One region of the Rhizobium sp. NXC24 genome, then DNA from elsewhere that is predicted to be linked to it. Evidence: riboswitches for the same ligand, from Rfam matches in the RefSeq annotation. Region 1 holds a riboswitch; the other holds the start of a gene.
What was found. A riboswitch is a leader RNA that binds a small molecule or an ion and turns the genes downstream of it on or off. The one in region 1 is predicted to bind thiamine pyrophosphate.
Positions count from the first base shown of each region.

Region 2: it holds a riboswitch for thiamine pyrophosphate, as region 1 does, so the genes downstream of both, NXC24_RS27195 (hydroxyethylthiazole kinase) here and thiC (phosphomethylpyrimidine synthase ThiC) in region 1, are expected to answer to the same signal.

Region 1 is NZ_CP024314.1:1,906,177-1,913,627, reverse strand. It holds gene NXC24_RS32945 (thiamine phosphate synthase) at 1-570, opposite strand, end outside; gene NXC24_RS32940 (thiazole synthase) at 567-1,340, opposite strand; gene thiS (sulfur carrier protein ThiS) at 1,343-1,540, opposite strand; gene thiO (glycine oxidase ThiO) at 1,531-2,511, opposite strand; gene thiC (phosphomethylpyrimidine synthase ThiC) at 2,513-4,339, opposite strand; TPP riboswitch at 4,432-4,564, opposite strand; gene NXC24_RS32920 (FadR/GntR family transcriptional regulator) at 4,764-5,516, shown strand; gene denD (D-erythronate dehydrogenase) at 5,546-6,529, shown strand; gene NXC24_RS32910 (SDR family oxidoreductase) at 6,531-7,307, shown strand; gene ugpC (sn-glycerol-3-phosphate ABC transporter ATP-binding protein UgpC) at 7,408-7,451, shown strand, end outside.
Region 2 is NZ_CP024314.1:670,670-678,120, reverse strand. It holds gene NXC24_RS27215 (hypothetical protein) at 1-773, opposite strand, end outside; gene NXC24_RS27205 (DUF1127 domain-containing protein) at 1,422-1,568, opposite strand; gene NXC24_RS27200 (DHA2 family efflux MFS transporter permease subunit) at 1,989-3,467, shown strand; TPP riboswitch at 3,553-3,649, shown strand; partial or broken gene NXC24_RS27195 (hydroxyethylthiazole kinase) at 3,702-3,848, shown strand; gene thiD (bifunctional hydroxymethylpyrimidine kinase/phosphomethylpyrimidine kinase) at 3,872-4,672, shown strand; gene NXC24_RS27185 (hypothetical protein) at 4,935-6,878, shown strand; gene NXC24_RS27180 (transporter substrate-binding domain-containing protein) at 6,902-7,451, shown strand, end outside.

The DNA of each region.
Region 1 (7,451 bases):
GGTTCTCGTTTCGGGTGCTTTGTTCAAGGTGATATCCGTGACCACCGCAGCACTGTCCGCCCCGTTCTCGAAGACGCCGGCAATGCGTTCCACGGTCAGCCCGCCGATCGCCACCAGCGGTATGCTGCCGATGCGCGCCTTCCATTCGCCGATGCGGTCGAGACCCTGCGGCGCCCAGGCCATGGCCTTGAGAATGGTGGGGTAGATCGGACCGAGCGCGATATAGTCCGGACGCGCCGCCAGCGCGATCGCCAGCTCCGCCTCGTCATGCGTCGAAAGTCCCAGTTTCAAGCCTGCCTCGCGGATGGCGCCAAGATCGGCCACCGCCAGATCCTCCTGGCCGAGATGGATGAAATCGCAGCCTTCCTCGATGGCAAGTTGCCAGTAGTCATTGATGATCAACTGGCATGCGTGGGCAGCGCAGACCGCCTTTGCCTGGCGGATGTCTGCCCGTATCTCGGCCAGAGTGCGATCCTTGATGCGCAGTTGCACCAGTTTGACACCCAGTGGCACCAGCCTTTCGATCCATGCGGCACTGTCAACGATCAGGTAGAATGGATCGAGCTTCATGCGAAAACCGCCTTTCCGATTACGGGTGTCGAAGGCACTGCCATGTCGCGCGGCTCCAGCATACCGGCGCCGAAGGCCTGCCTGCCGGCGTCGATCGCCTTGGCGAAGGCTTCCGCCATTGCGGCAGGGTCGCCGGCGCCGGCAACCGCGGTGTTCAGCAGTACGGCATCGAAGCCGAGCTCCATGACAACAGCAGCATGCGAAGGTCGGCCGATACCGGCGTCCACGATCAACGGCACGTCGGGAAAATGTGCCCGCAGAGATCGAAGTGCGGAAAGATTGAGCGGTCCTGCCGCAGAACCGATCGGCGCGCACCAGGGCATCAGCACCCGGCATCCGGCTTCGAGCAGACGTTCGGCGACGACCAGATCGTCCGTCGTATAGGGAAAGACCTCGAAACCCTCACCGATCAGAATGCGCGCCGCCTCGACGAGTGCGAAGACATCCGGCTGCAGCGTATCGTGGTTGCCGATCACCTCCAGCTTGATCCAGTTGGTTCGAAACACTTCGCGGGCCATCTTGGCGGTCAGCACCGCCTCCGATACGCCATGGCAGCCGGCCGTGTTGGGAAGAACGCGAACGCCGAGCGCGCGGATCATGTCGAAGAATGCGCCACCGTTGCGACCGCCGACCGCTTCGCGGCGCAACGATACGGTGACGATCTCGGTCCCTGATCGCTTGACCGCTTCGGCGAGGACTGCTGGCGAGGGATAGCGCGCGGTGCCGAGAAGAAGTCGCGACCCGATTTGGCTTCCGTAGAGATCGAGCATGGTCAGCCTCCTTGCATGGGTGTCAGGATCTCGATCCTGTCGTTGTCGGCCAGAATATGTCCGTCGCGATCCTCGCGATGAACGAGTTCGCCGTTGACGGCGGTTGCCAGCCATTCGCCTTCGTAGTCGAGGGCGGCCAAAAGCTGCGAAAGCGTCGTGGCGGCGATCGTCTGTGCTTCGCCATTAATGATCAGGTGCATTGGAAACTCCTTTGCGTCGTCCGTTCGGAAAAGACGAGATCGGCGGCTTCCGCCGCCATTGTTGGCGCCAGCAGAAAGCCGTGGCGATAAAGACCGTTGAGGAAGGTGACCTTGCCTTCCCGCATTACTCGCGGAAAATTGTCGGGGAGGGCAGGGCGGATGCCGGCGCCGGTTTCGACGATAGTGGCATCCGCAAAGGCTGGATGCAGCGCATAGGCTGCATTCAGCAGTTCCATCATCGAGCGCGCAGTGATCGGGCCGTCGAATTCGGTCTCGATCATCGTCGCGCCGACCATAAACAGGCCCTCGCCGCGGGGGACGATATAGACGGGAAAGCGCGGATGTAGCAGGCGAACGGGCCGGGCGAGCGTGACCTCCTCAGTATGCAGATAGAGCATTTCGCCACGCACGCCGCGCAGATCGCGACTTTGCCCGATGCGGGCAGCACCTGTGCAATCAACGATATCGGAGAAATCGTCTTCGCTCACATCTTCGTCGGTAAAGACGACGCCCTCTGCCGACAACAGCTCTTTCAACTCGCGCAGCGCGAGACGAGGATCCAGATGAGCCTCACGCTGGAAGAACAGGCCATGTCTGAAGCGAGTGGCGAGAGTGGGTTCGAGTGCAGCAATGTCGTCCTCTCCCACCCATTGATAGCAGGTCGTGCGGCTGGCAAATCGCTTCAGTTCACCATGATCGCGCGTCGATGCGACGACCAGCGTTCCGTTGCGGACGACCTTGCCCGGCAGGATCGCTTCCCACCGATCGGCGGCATCGAGGCCGCGTTTAAGCACAGTCTCAGCGGCGCTTTCGCGCTCGCACCAAGGCGCGAGCATGCCGCCGGCGAGCCAGGAAGCAGCGCGAGCGAAGTTTGGGTGCGGGTCGAAGACGATCACTTCCGCACCACGGGCTTGCAATTCGCGTGCGACCGTGAGGCCGGCGACGCCGGCCCCCTTCACAAGGACACGCATGTCAGTCTGCCTTATGGGTTGGGGTGTCGATCGGCATATAGAGATCGCCGCCCTCACGGTATTTCGCCGCCATCGCGTCCAGCCCTTCCTTCTGCGCTTCGGCGCGGATGTCGTGCGAAATCCGCATGGAGCAGAATTTCGGGCCGCACATCGAGCAGAAATGCGCAACCTTGTGGGCTTCCTTTGGCAAGGTTTCGTCATGGAAGCTGCGGGCGGTGTCGGGATCGAGCGACAGGTTGAACTGGTCTTCCCAACGGAACTCGAAGCGGGCGCGCGACAATGCATCGTCGCGCACCTGCGCGGCCGGGTGCCCCTTGGCAAGATCGGCAGCATGGGCGGCGATCTTGTAGGTGATGACACCTGTTTTGACGTCATTGCGATCGGGCAGGCCAAGATGTTCCTTCGGCGTGACGTAGCAGAGCATCGCCGTGCCGAACCAGCCGATCATGGCAGCGCCGATGCCCGAGGTGATGTGGTCATAGCCCGGCGCGATATCGGTCGTCAGCGGCCCGAGCGTATAGAAAGGCGCCTCGCCACAAACGGCGAGCTGCTTGTCCATGTTTTCCTTGATCTTGTGCATCGGCACGTGGCCGGGGCCCTCGATCATCACCTGGCAATCCTTCGCCCAGGCGATCTTCGTTAGCTCACCGAGCGTTTCGAGTTCGGCAAATTGCGCCGCGTCGTTGGCATCGGCGATCGAGCCGGGGCGCAGGCCGTCGCCGAGCGAGAAGGAGACGTCATAGGCGCGGCAGATATCGCAGATTTCCTCGAAATGTTCGTAGAGGAAGCTCTCGCGATGATGGTGAAGACACCACTTGGCCATGATCGAGCCGCCGCGCGAGACGATGCCGGTCACGCGATTGACGGTGAGCGGGATGTAATGCAGCCGTACGCCGGCATGGATGGTGAAATAGTCGACGCCCTGTTCGGCCTGCTCGATCAGCGTATCGCGATAGATTTCCCAGGTGAGGTCTTCGGCGATGCCGCCGACCTTTTCCAGCGCCTGATACAGCGGCACCGTGCCGATCGGCAGCGGCGAATTGCGGATGATCCATTCTCGGATATTGTGGATGTTGCGGCCGGTCGAAAGGTCCATGACGGTATCGGCGCCCCATCGGGCAGCCCAGACCATCTTCTCGACTTCCTCCGCCATCGATGACGTGACGGCGGAGTTGCCGATATTGGCGTTGATCTTCACCAGAAAATTCCGGCCGATGATCATCGGTTCGCTTTCGGGGTGATTGATGTTGGCCGGGATAATCGCCCGGCCGGCGGCAACTTCCTGGCGGACGAATTCCGGCGTGACATGATCCGGAATATGAGCGCCGAAGCTCTCGCCGTCGCGAATCAGTGCTTCGGCGTTGGCCTTGCGGCCGAGGTTTTCGCGAATGGCGATGAACTCCATCTCCGGCGTAATGATGCCGGCCCGTGCATAAGCGAGCTGGGTGACGGCTTTACCGTCCGTGGCACGTAGCGGCCGGCGTCGCCCTGGGAATTCCGGTGTGAGCCGTTCGCCGCTGACAAAGCCGTTGTCCTCGGGGCGGACATGGCGGCCCACATAGGATTCGACATCGCCGCGGGCGAGCACCCAGTCACGGCGCAGTTGGGGCAGGCCCTGCTCGATGCGGATCTCGGCGCCCTCTATCGTGTAGGGACCGGAGGAATCATAGACGACGACAGGCGGCTCGCCTGCGGTCGGATGGACGCTGATCTCGCGCATCGGTACGCGGATATCGCTATGGATATCTCCAGAAATATGGATCTTCCGCGATGCCGGCATCGGGCCGGTCGTGACGGTCGGGGTAAGATTCTTTGCGGCAATGGTCATGGTTTGAGGCTCCAAATTGCAGTTGGAGACCCAGTCAATCAGCCGGAATGATGGAAAGACGCCGACACGGATTCCACGCATGAATCCAAAGCCTTCGAGCGCTTGCACCGTCCCTACGCCAGTATGAACTGGATCAGGTTCAACGGGTCACTGCGCCCACAATCGGCAAAGCCGTATTGTTCAGCAGTATCTCAGCCCCTTGCCGGGACCCCCCTGGTGAATGTCGGTGATGGTAAAGGGCGCTCGCTAATGATGTCAAGCTTGCTCTCGTTGCGGCTCAGACGTCGAGCGATATCTCTGTCCCGAGCCTGGCTGATGAAAGATGTCCCTATTGGCGGTTACAGGAGGAAATTGGCTTGACTGATTTGCTCAACCATTCTTAATAAACTGATCTGCTGGACCAACCAGTGGACCGGAGGGTGTGATGGACGAAAGTCCGATCTTAACCGAGGTGCCGAATATCGCGCGTGGTCTCGCCCGCCGGACGGCGCGTGACGTTATCGCTCAGAAGCTGATGGTCCTGATAGCAACCAACATGTTGCGGCCGGGCGACGAGTTGCCGGGCGAGCGCGAACTGGCAAGCGTTCTCCATGTCAGCCGCGAAACGGTGCGCGGCGCCATCCAGACCCTGGCCGCGCAAGGTATCATCGCGGTTTCGCATGGCAGCCGCAGCCGCGTTTGCAAGGTCGACCTCAGCCACATCACGGTGACAATCGCCTCCCCCAATGCAATCGACAGCTACGATCTGGAGTCGGTTCACGCGGCCCGTCTCCATGTCGAGCTCAAGGTCGTCGGCGACGCTGCCGAACGGATCGACGATGCGACGCTGGCAAAGTTGCAGGCTCTTCTGGAGGCGCAGCGGCTTGGCGGAGACGATGTGATGCGTTTCCTCATTTGCGACCGCGAATTCCACGTTGCGATCTATCGCGCCGGTGGAAACCCGCTGCTCGCCGACTTTGTCACTGACCTATACACCTACATGATGAATTACCGCCGCAACGCCATGTCCAAGCCGGGCGCTATCGAAGCGAGCTACGACGATCATCTATCGATCTACGAGGCTCTCGCACGGCATGACCGCGATGCCGTCGTCGACGCGTTCCGGCATCATCTGACGCGTATTTACGAAACGACCAAGGTTCTGCTGGCGACCGGCAATACCGGCAATACGGTTTGAGCCGCTGAGCATGAGGAGGTTTGGCTGACATGCATGTGATGGTTATCGGGGCGGCTGGCATGATCGGTCGCAAGCTGGTGGAGAAGATTGGTCTGCAGGCAGATGTGCTTGGCCGCGGGATCGACAGGTTGACGCTTGTCGACGTTGTTCCGCCGCCGGTCCCGGCCGCGCTTGCATCCGTTTCCACGGCGATGACGGCCGATCTTGCCGATGCCAGTAGTGCGACCAAGCTTTCCAGCTTGCGGCCGGATATGATCTTCCATCTGGCGGCGATCGTATCGGGCGAGGCCGAGGCGGATTTCGATAAGGGCTACCATACCAATCTCGATGGCACGCGCTCGCTCTTCGAGGCCATCCGGCACGAGGGGCTGAAGGAGCCCTATAACCCCCGCGTCATCTTTGCCTCGTCGATCGCTGTTTTCGGCCAACCCTTTCCGGAGAAGATCGGCGATGATTTCTTCACGACCCCTCTGACGAGCTACGGTACGCAGAAGGCGATCTGCGAACTGCTGCTTGCCGATTATTCGAGGCGCGGCATCTTCGACGGCATCGGCATTCGCCTTCCGACAATCTGCATCCGCCCCGGCAAGCCCAACAAGGCCGCCTCCGGCTTCTTCTCGAACATTCTGCGCGAGCCTCTTGTCAATCAGGAAGCCGTGCTGCCGGTGGACGAGAACGTCCGACACTGGTTTGCCAGCCCACGCTCCGCGGTCGGCTTCTTCATCCATGCCGCACGCATCGACAGCAGCGAGATCGGACCGCGCCGAAATCTCACCATGCCCGGGCTGTCCGCACTTGTCGGCGAGGAGATCGAGGCTCTGCGCCGCGTAGCCGGCGAAAAGGCTGTCAAACTCATCCGCCGTGAGATCGACCCCACAATCCGCTCGATTGTTTCCGGATGGGCGACGGATTTCGATGCGCGGCGCGCAACGGCGCTCGGCTTCAGGGCGGAAACCAATTTCGATGAGATCATAAGGATCCACATCGATGATGAACTTGGAGGGAAAATCTGAGATGGCGCAGCCCGCAATCGCACCAAAAACCCAGATCGCCCTTGTCACCGGCGGAGGTACCGGCATCGGCCGCAGCATCGCCAAAGCGCTGAGCGCTGAAGGTTACACCGTTGTCCTCACCGGGCGCCGTCATGATGTGCTGGAAAAGGCAGCCAGCGAACTCGCCGCCGAGACTGGCGGCACGATGCGGGCGATTGTCTGCGATATCGGGGCTCCTGAACAGGTCGCTGACCTCTTCGGCAAGATCAAATCCGAATTCGGCCGGCTCGATCTTCTCGTCAACAATGCCGGCAGCGGTGCGCCTGCGATACCGCTCGAAGAGCTCACCTTCGACCAGTGGAACGGCGTGGTCGCGGCCAACCTCACCGGCGCGTTTCTTTGCACGCAGCAGGCTTTCAAACTGATGAAGTCGCAGGTGCCTCACGGCGGCCGCATCATCAACAACGGGTCGATTTCGGCGACAACGCCCCGGCCAAATTCCGCCCCCTATACCGCGACCAAGCATGCGATCACCGGCCTTACGAAATCGACCGCGCTCGACGGACGCCCATTCGATATCGCTTGCGGCCAGATCGATATCGGCAATGCCGCAACGGACATGACCGCGAGGATGAGTTCCGGTGTGCTGCAGGCGAATGGAGAAATTGCCACCGAACCGACGATTTCCGCTGAGCACGTCGCTCGCGCGGTCGTCTACATGGCAAGCCTTCCGCTGGAGGCGAACGTCCTGACCATGACCGTGATGGCGACAAAGATGCCGCTCGTCGGAAGGGGATAGGACGTCGAAATTGAATTGGCTGGCGTTCTGGCGGTGAATGTCTCGGAGGAGGAGATGACCGGCAGGGCCAAGGAAGTGACAAGTTCTGGGAGGGACTTTTATGGCAGGTGTCGAGTTTGTCGATGTCAGGAAATCATTCGGGGC
Region 2 (7,451 bases), 1.1 Mb from region 1:
GCCAGCAGGCTGGTCTTGGAAACATCCGTGACGACCAAAAGGCATCTGAGTTCAGCCGCGCGGGCAAGCTCGATCAACCCCCTCAATTCCAATTCTATCTCTTCTTCGCTCCGCAACGTGCCATCCGGATTGCGCACCGCGACCGTCGTATTTCGCGTGGCATGTCCCGGGCTTAGTTCCTCACCCTTGGCGACGGGCCTATTACTGCTGACGCGGCTCATGAAGTGGCGCCCGGCTGCCGCGGTCATCACCCCGCTCCCGGTCTCGTTGCCCATCAGCGTGATGGTCATCAAGGTTCGATCGTCCTGGCGCGCCAGCAGCTCCGCAGCGAAAAGATGGATATCGGTGCCTGACGTCGCCATGACGGCATCCACCCGCGAAGGCCCTGAGCCTTGATCGAGGCCAAGCAGATGCAGCAGTTTCGTCCGCATCCGCGCGATCTCCCGCGCGTAGATGTCGGCCGCAGGCCGCGTTTCCATCTCCCGCAAAAGATCAGCATAATAAGCGCCGACCGCCGCGAAAGCCGGTGCGGAAATGGTCGATGCCGTCGAGGAGCCGAAGGCCAGATCCTGCGGTCGGGGCGATGGCCCGTAACCATACATGTTGAGACCGGTTGCAGCGTCGCACTCCAATCTCTCGTCCCCACCGGAAATCAGGCAGGTGAGAAGCGCATCCTTGTCCTTGCCGGACGGCTTTAACGGCGCGCCTGCGGTCTCAGCCATTTTGCCGTTCGAGGCAAGGCCGGGGGCGTAGTCGTCAAAGGTCTTCAGCATGCGGAAACATTCCTCTCACAGTCCTGAGATCGAAACGCGTCAAGCGCCGCGATCTGCACGAGGCCCGCAGGATGATTTCGGGCACGGAACATTAGGACAAATAAGATGGAGCGAAGCTGACTTGCCGATGGGACGCAGATGGCGGCACCAACGATTGCTCGATATTTTCCGCACGAATGGGTCATCCGGCAAGCGCAGGCGCGGCCCCTCTACGGCGAAAAGCTCATTGAGCTCATGACAACATCGAGAATCGATCAACTCTCCCTGCTGTTGCCGAAGCTCCAAACGAAAAAGCCTGCCGCGGGAGGAGGTGCGGCAGGCTTTCGAAAAGAACCGAACAGTAGCTGGGAGGAGGAGTGCTACTGTTCCCGCAGACGACCTTGGGAGGAGGATAAGGGCGCCTACATCACGAAGGGATGCGGGAGGAGGTGCATCGCTTCGATAACCAAGATCATATCGCAGATTTGCTCAGTTCATAGGCATTTCTTTGCAGGGCAGGCATGCGTTGTGCGAAAAGCGGGATGCTCCATTAGCATCGACTTACATTGAAAATGCGGGAAACCGCCGACAGCGTGCGCAAAACAAAAGCGCCCGCTCGGGAGGAAGCAGGCGCTGACGAAAAGTCGAAGTTATGGCGTTTATGAGCCGTTAGCGAGCAACCGCACCGCGAGCGATGTTGCGGATGTCGCCGCGGCCGATACCGAGGTCATCCAGTTCGCGCGTGGACATACGGCCCAGTTCGGCGACCGTTTGACGATACTTGCGCCAGTTGTTGAAAGAGCGTGCTACGTTCATGATGATCCCCTTTCTTCGGGCATTCGAAGCCGAGCTGCCGTCCGTGGCGCTCCCCTTTGCTTCGATGAGAGGTATATAATACGGCACCCTCGGTTATTGCAGCGCCAAGGCTTCACTGCACCCATGCAAGTAGCGCATGGGTCTGAAGGCGGCCCATTCTGTCACTTCAAATTCTCTCTCCGGACCAGGCCAACCGAAACATCTTTAGGGTTGACCTTTGTCAGCCCATTAGCATTCTTGCCGGTGAGCAACCGGCAAGAATTGCAGGCGCGCGTTGCTCAGACAATCAATGGCGCAAAAATAATTCGCTGCACGTGTCGTAATCTCACGCGGCCGTTCGTCATAATCGGGAAAGCGCCAAGCGGTTCACCGTTCCAGGCAATTCGATTGCCCTTCTGAATTCAAACTCAAGGCAGCACCATGACGACCGAAAGCCAGACTTTTGCCGATGTGGAACAGGATATTCCCACCGTGGAAGACCATAGTGCCCGCAACAAACTCGTTATAGCCCTGCTGCTGGTGTCGGCTTTTGTCGTCATTCTCAACGAAACCATCATGGGTGTTGCGCTCCCCCATCTGATGGCGGATCTCGATATCACCGCGAGTGCCGCTCAGTGGTTGACCACGGCCTTCATGCTGACCATGGCCGTCGTCATCCCGATCACCGGATACCTGCTGCAACGGCTCAACACCCGGCCAGTATTCATTCTCGCCATGTCGCTCTTCAGCGCCGGTACGCTGATCTCGGCGCTGGCGCCGGGTTTCGCGGCGCTTGTTCTCGGGCGGATCGTGCAAGCCTCGGGCACGGCGATCATGATGCCACTGCTGATGACGACAGTGATGACCTTGGTGCCGCCGGACTCCCGCGGCAGGACCATGGGTAATATCTCGGTCGTCATTTCCGTGGCGCCGGCCATCGGGCCCACCATTTCCGGCCTCATCCTTTCGGCGCTCGAATGGCGCTGGCTGTTCCTCCTGGTCTTGCCGATCGCGTTGGGCGCATTGACGCTTGGCGCCTTGCGGATGAAGAACGTGACGGTTCCAACCACCGCGCCGATCGATATCTTTTCGATCATCCTCTCAGCCATCGGTTTCGGCGGTTTCGTCTACGGCCTCAGCGGGCTCGGCGACGCAGCACTTCGCGCGCCCGTGGTGTCGCCATGGATTCCGCTCCTGACCGGCGCTGTCGTCATCGCGGTTTTCGTATTGCGTCAGTTGCATTTGCAGAAACAGGATAGAGCGCTGCTCGATCTGCGCACCTTGACCACAAAGACCTTCACGATCGCCGCCGCCATGATGGCCATTCTGATGATGTCGATGTTCGGCGTCTTCATCCTGCTGCCCATCTATCTGCAAAACGTGCTGGGATTGTCGACGCTGCAAACCGGACTGCTGTTGCTGCCTGGCGGGCTGATCATGGGCCTTTGCGCACCGACCGTCGGGCGCCTGTTCGATAAATACGGTCCAGCACCGTTGATCATTCCGGGGGCCATCATGCTCAGCATGGTGATGGGCGGACTGGTCTTCATTCAGCAGGATACGCCGTTTTGGATGCTGTTGATCGCCCATATCGTGCTCAGCATCGGTCTTGCGCTGATGTTCACGCCGCTATTCACCGTCAGCCTGGGATCGCTACCGCCGAACCTCTATTCGCATGGCAGCGCCATGCTCGGTGCGACCCAGCAAGTCGCCGGTGCCGCCGGCACCGCGCTGTTCGTCGCGATCATGACGCTCCGGTCCACCAGCCTCTCCGCTAGCGGCGCCAGTATCCTTACGGCAACGACTGGCGGCATTAAGGCGGCATTTCTCTGTGGGACGATCATCTCGCTGGGAGCGATCGCGGCGGCCTTGTTCATCAGAAAGCCAGAACACGGGCCGGAGGTGGGCCACCACCACTAGAGACATTTAACGCTGCGGAAGCTCGGTCATCTCGATACTGCGATTTGCTGGTGACAGGGCGGTCTTTCTCTGCGAAAAAGACGGTGATGAGAGACAGGGGCGCCCGTCGCGTGATGGGCTGAGAAGCACCCTTTGAACCTGAACCAGATAATGCTGGCGGAGGGAGTCGCTCGGGGTCTCGGCGTGCTCTTGTCGTTGTCCCCTTCGCGTCTCGCCCCGCCCGAAAGGGGCGATATGCAAGATAAAACCACTCCCGGCGCGCTGCTGACGGCCATGCGGACAAACCCTCCACTGGTGCTATGCATCACCAACTTGGTCGCGACGGCGTTTGCCGAAACGGAGGTCGGCGAATTCGCCGCAATCTCCGGTGCGTTGTCTATCGGCTGGATCAGAAAGGCACGCCCATGATCCGAAACGTCCTCTCCATCGCCGGCTCCGACCCCTCCGGCGGCGCCGGCATTCAAGCCGACCTGAAGACATTTTCGGCACGCGGCATCTACGGCATGGCGGCGCTGACCGCGTTGACGGCCCAGAACACGCAAGGCGTTTCCGGCGTTCACCCCGTTCCTCCGCAGTTCGTCGCCGATCAGATCAAGGCGATCTTTGCCGATATACGCGTCGATGCCGTCAAGATCGGCATGATTGCCAATGCGGCAATCGCCGAAGCCGTTGCCGATGCGCTCGCTCCCCATCGAGGCGTGCCGATCGTGCTGGACCCCGTCATGATCGCCAAGGGCGGTGCAGCGCTGCTTGCCGCGGATGCTGTCGACGTCCTGACCAACCAGCTTCTTCCCCTGGCCACGCTGCTGACGCCCAATCTGCCGGAAGCGGCGGCGCTTCTGCACGAACCCGTTGCCGAAAATCGCGAGACGATGGCGCGGCAGGCAGAAAGCTTAGCAAAGCTCGGCCCGCTGGCCGTTCTGGTCAAGGGCGGGCATCTTGCCGGCAATGAAAGCCCTGATGTTCTCGCAAGCCCGGAGGGGCTGACCTGGTTCGAAGCCGGTCGCATGCCAACCAAGAATACGCATGGAACCGGCTGCACGCTGTCCAGCGCCTTGGCGGCGGAGATTGCAAAGGGTTCGACACTGACGGAAGCTGTTGCCACCGCCAAGCATTATCTTGCGGGCGCGGTTGCGGCGGCCCAAACGCTCACCGTCGGCACCGGTCATGGGCCGGTCCAGCACTTCTACGAGCTTTGGCCATAAAGCTGAACGGCGACATATGTCGACTAACAGGCGAACATACGTCCTTTGCCACGCAGTTGACGCAAGTTTTAAGTGCGACATAATTAAAAATCACCACCATTAAAAGAGTGAACACATGATCAAGTTCTTATTGATGATGAGTGTCCTCGCTTTTGGAATTGCTGGTTTTGTCGTCGTTGACGAGAACCGAGCAATGGCCGCTGGTCCCTGCAATTCATCAGCTCAAAACTGCCCCTGAGAGATAGACCTCGGACGCTTGGCGATGAACGATTTGATCTACGCGGGCGCCATTGCAGCCGGAGCGGTGACGCTGCTGATCGAGGCATCTCGGAATTTCAACTCGCAAACCGGCGACCATCCATTCTCGCTGCACCCGATTCTCAAAGAAGTCGAGGTGAGGAACCTCTGCACGACCGGCGAGATTATCGCTGGTTTCACCTTCTATGCTGGCTTGTACCTTATCGTCTACGCCGTGGTCTTGGGGTCGGCAGAGGTGTATGACCTGTTATTGAGCGCGAGCAAGGCCAGAAGCGAAATCGGTGCAACCGACAACGTCCTGTTGCCCGCAAGTGACCCGTCGGTACTGTCTGCGACGAGCTACGGCAAACCCATCTTCGTTTCTGCCCTCTTAATTTCATTCCTGTCGATTGGTGCTGTCAAACCCATCGAAGCGACGATGAGAAGTCTTGCTCATCGGATGGCCGGCATCCCCCGGGGCGTCTACAGGGTCATAGAGAGTCTACGCAGCGTGGACTATGAGGAGTTCCTAAGAGATCAACCGGGATTGTTGGTCACAAGTTTTCGCGACGCGACTGAATCAATCAAGAATAGTATCGGTTTAGGCAGGAAAATAGCGGAGATCGAGTCATCGTTGGCCACAATTGACTATCTCTCAGTCGCTACAAACGCGAATAATCGAATGCTATACTTCCCGCTATATCAAATGTCTGAGCTGGAAGCACTGTCGAACAAGCTCGACGGGCAGCTCACCGCCTTGCATGACCTCATAGCTGCTTTACAAAAGAAGCTTCAATCCGGCAGCGAAGACGGAGCCGCAAAGCCCGATATACATGAAATATGGGACGCGCTTTCGAATCTCCAGCGCGAAGCGGCGATCGCGCGATCGAATACGATGGCAGTGTTCGCCGTCTTATTTGTGCGCAATAACCGGTCAGTCTTCAGCCAAAGCGGCTTGCTCCGCAGGCGCCCTCCGAAACTCGGTCAGAAGTCTCAAAGGAAAGAAGAAACAAGACCTCTGAGCCCGATGGAAAAAACCATAAAGCGAATCCAGGAAAAATATAACGCCGAACAAAACTCGTTCGCGATCAGCATGATGGTTGGCTTGGTCCTTGGCGCGATCGCGACTTTTCTCATTTACAACCAGTGGCGTGACTGGAAAGTGCAAAGTGATCCAGGCGTGTATAGCGAACAAACACGCGTCTTAGAGAACGAAATTGCTAATCAAGTGAGAGCAAACAATAATGCAAGCGCGAACAATGATAAATTAAATACAAAGGATACCATCGCCCAGCCTGTTTGTTCTCCAGCTGACGCCGACTGCAAGACGAAGGAAGCCATTCACCGATATAATCTTTCCCAACGGCCCATTTTTATCGAAACGACAGCCTGGGATACTCTTCATTCGGGACTTCTGGTTCTCTTGAGCGTTTTCTTTGTGCTCGTCGCGCGCGAGGTACGCATCGAGCAACAATCATGGCGAACGGACTGGAAATTCTATCAATTTCCGTTCCTGACGCTGCTTGGCATGTCCTTGCTGTCGGGGCTTATCGCAGTTTTTGCGTCGGCTGCGGTCAACTTTGCTAAGTTGGCATGGGCCGTAAATTTTCATCTGACACAAACGCAAATCATTTTTTTATTCGAACAATCGGGAGAGTTTTTTGCCCTCCATTTTGGGGCCGGGTTGATCCTCTCATTCGCGGCCCTCGTTATTATGGATAAGCACAGGCATCTCAGTGTTTTTTGGACAGTATTAATCAGTATTATTTTCTCTGCAGTATATGCGGGATATATGTGGCTTGCGATTTTCCTGACCTATGGATCTGCACTTCCCTCAGCACCAAAAGCCGCTTTGTTCTCTCAACAAACGAGAGACACGTTTATTTTTTGCTTCGTTCCATTTCTATTTCTTCTGACATTTGCCGTTATGCTTGAGATTACGGAGGCTGGAGACGACGACGCGAAATAGAAACTGAACTAAGGGGGCGATCAATGAATACTGCACTGCTCAGTTCGCTTTTTGCGTGTTTTACCTTTATTGCGGGAGGGGTCGCGGAAGCCGAGCCTCCCCAGCAACCGCCAGTCACGACATGCAACGAGAAGACGCAGCTTTGCATCGGGGTCCGAAGCGATGCCCGGCCCTTTTCCTATAGGTCCAGCCTGCCCGGCGAGAAGGCATCCGATGCGGCACGCGGTCCGTTGGAACGAGCCGGTTATACGGGCTACATGGTGCGAATATGTGATGCCGCCCTCGCCGAGATGATACTGGACGCAAAGCCAGGCGAATTGACCTTCAATGACATCGGCATCTACGACATTGACGAGGCGCGTGAAAAAGAAGCTTCAGCAGGTGCGACCACCGTTGCAGGCAAAGACGCCACCACGAGCAACACTATTTCCCCGATAAACGATTCGCGTTTCCTCGACCTTGGCGTCAAGTTTGACATACTTTGCGATCCGGCAACGATCACCAATGAACGGCGCAACGGCTTCATAGTTTCTGCGCCGCTCTTTTTAACCGGGATAAGCTACATCACACGCA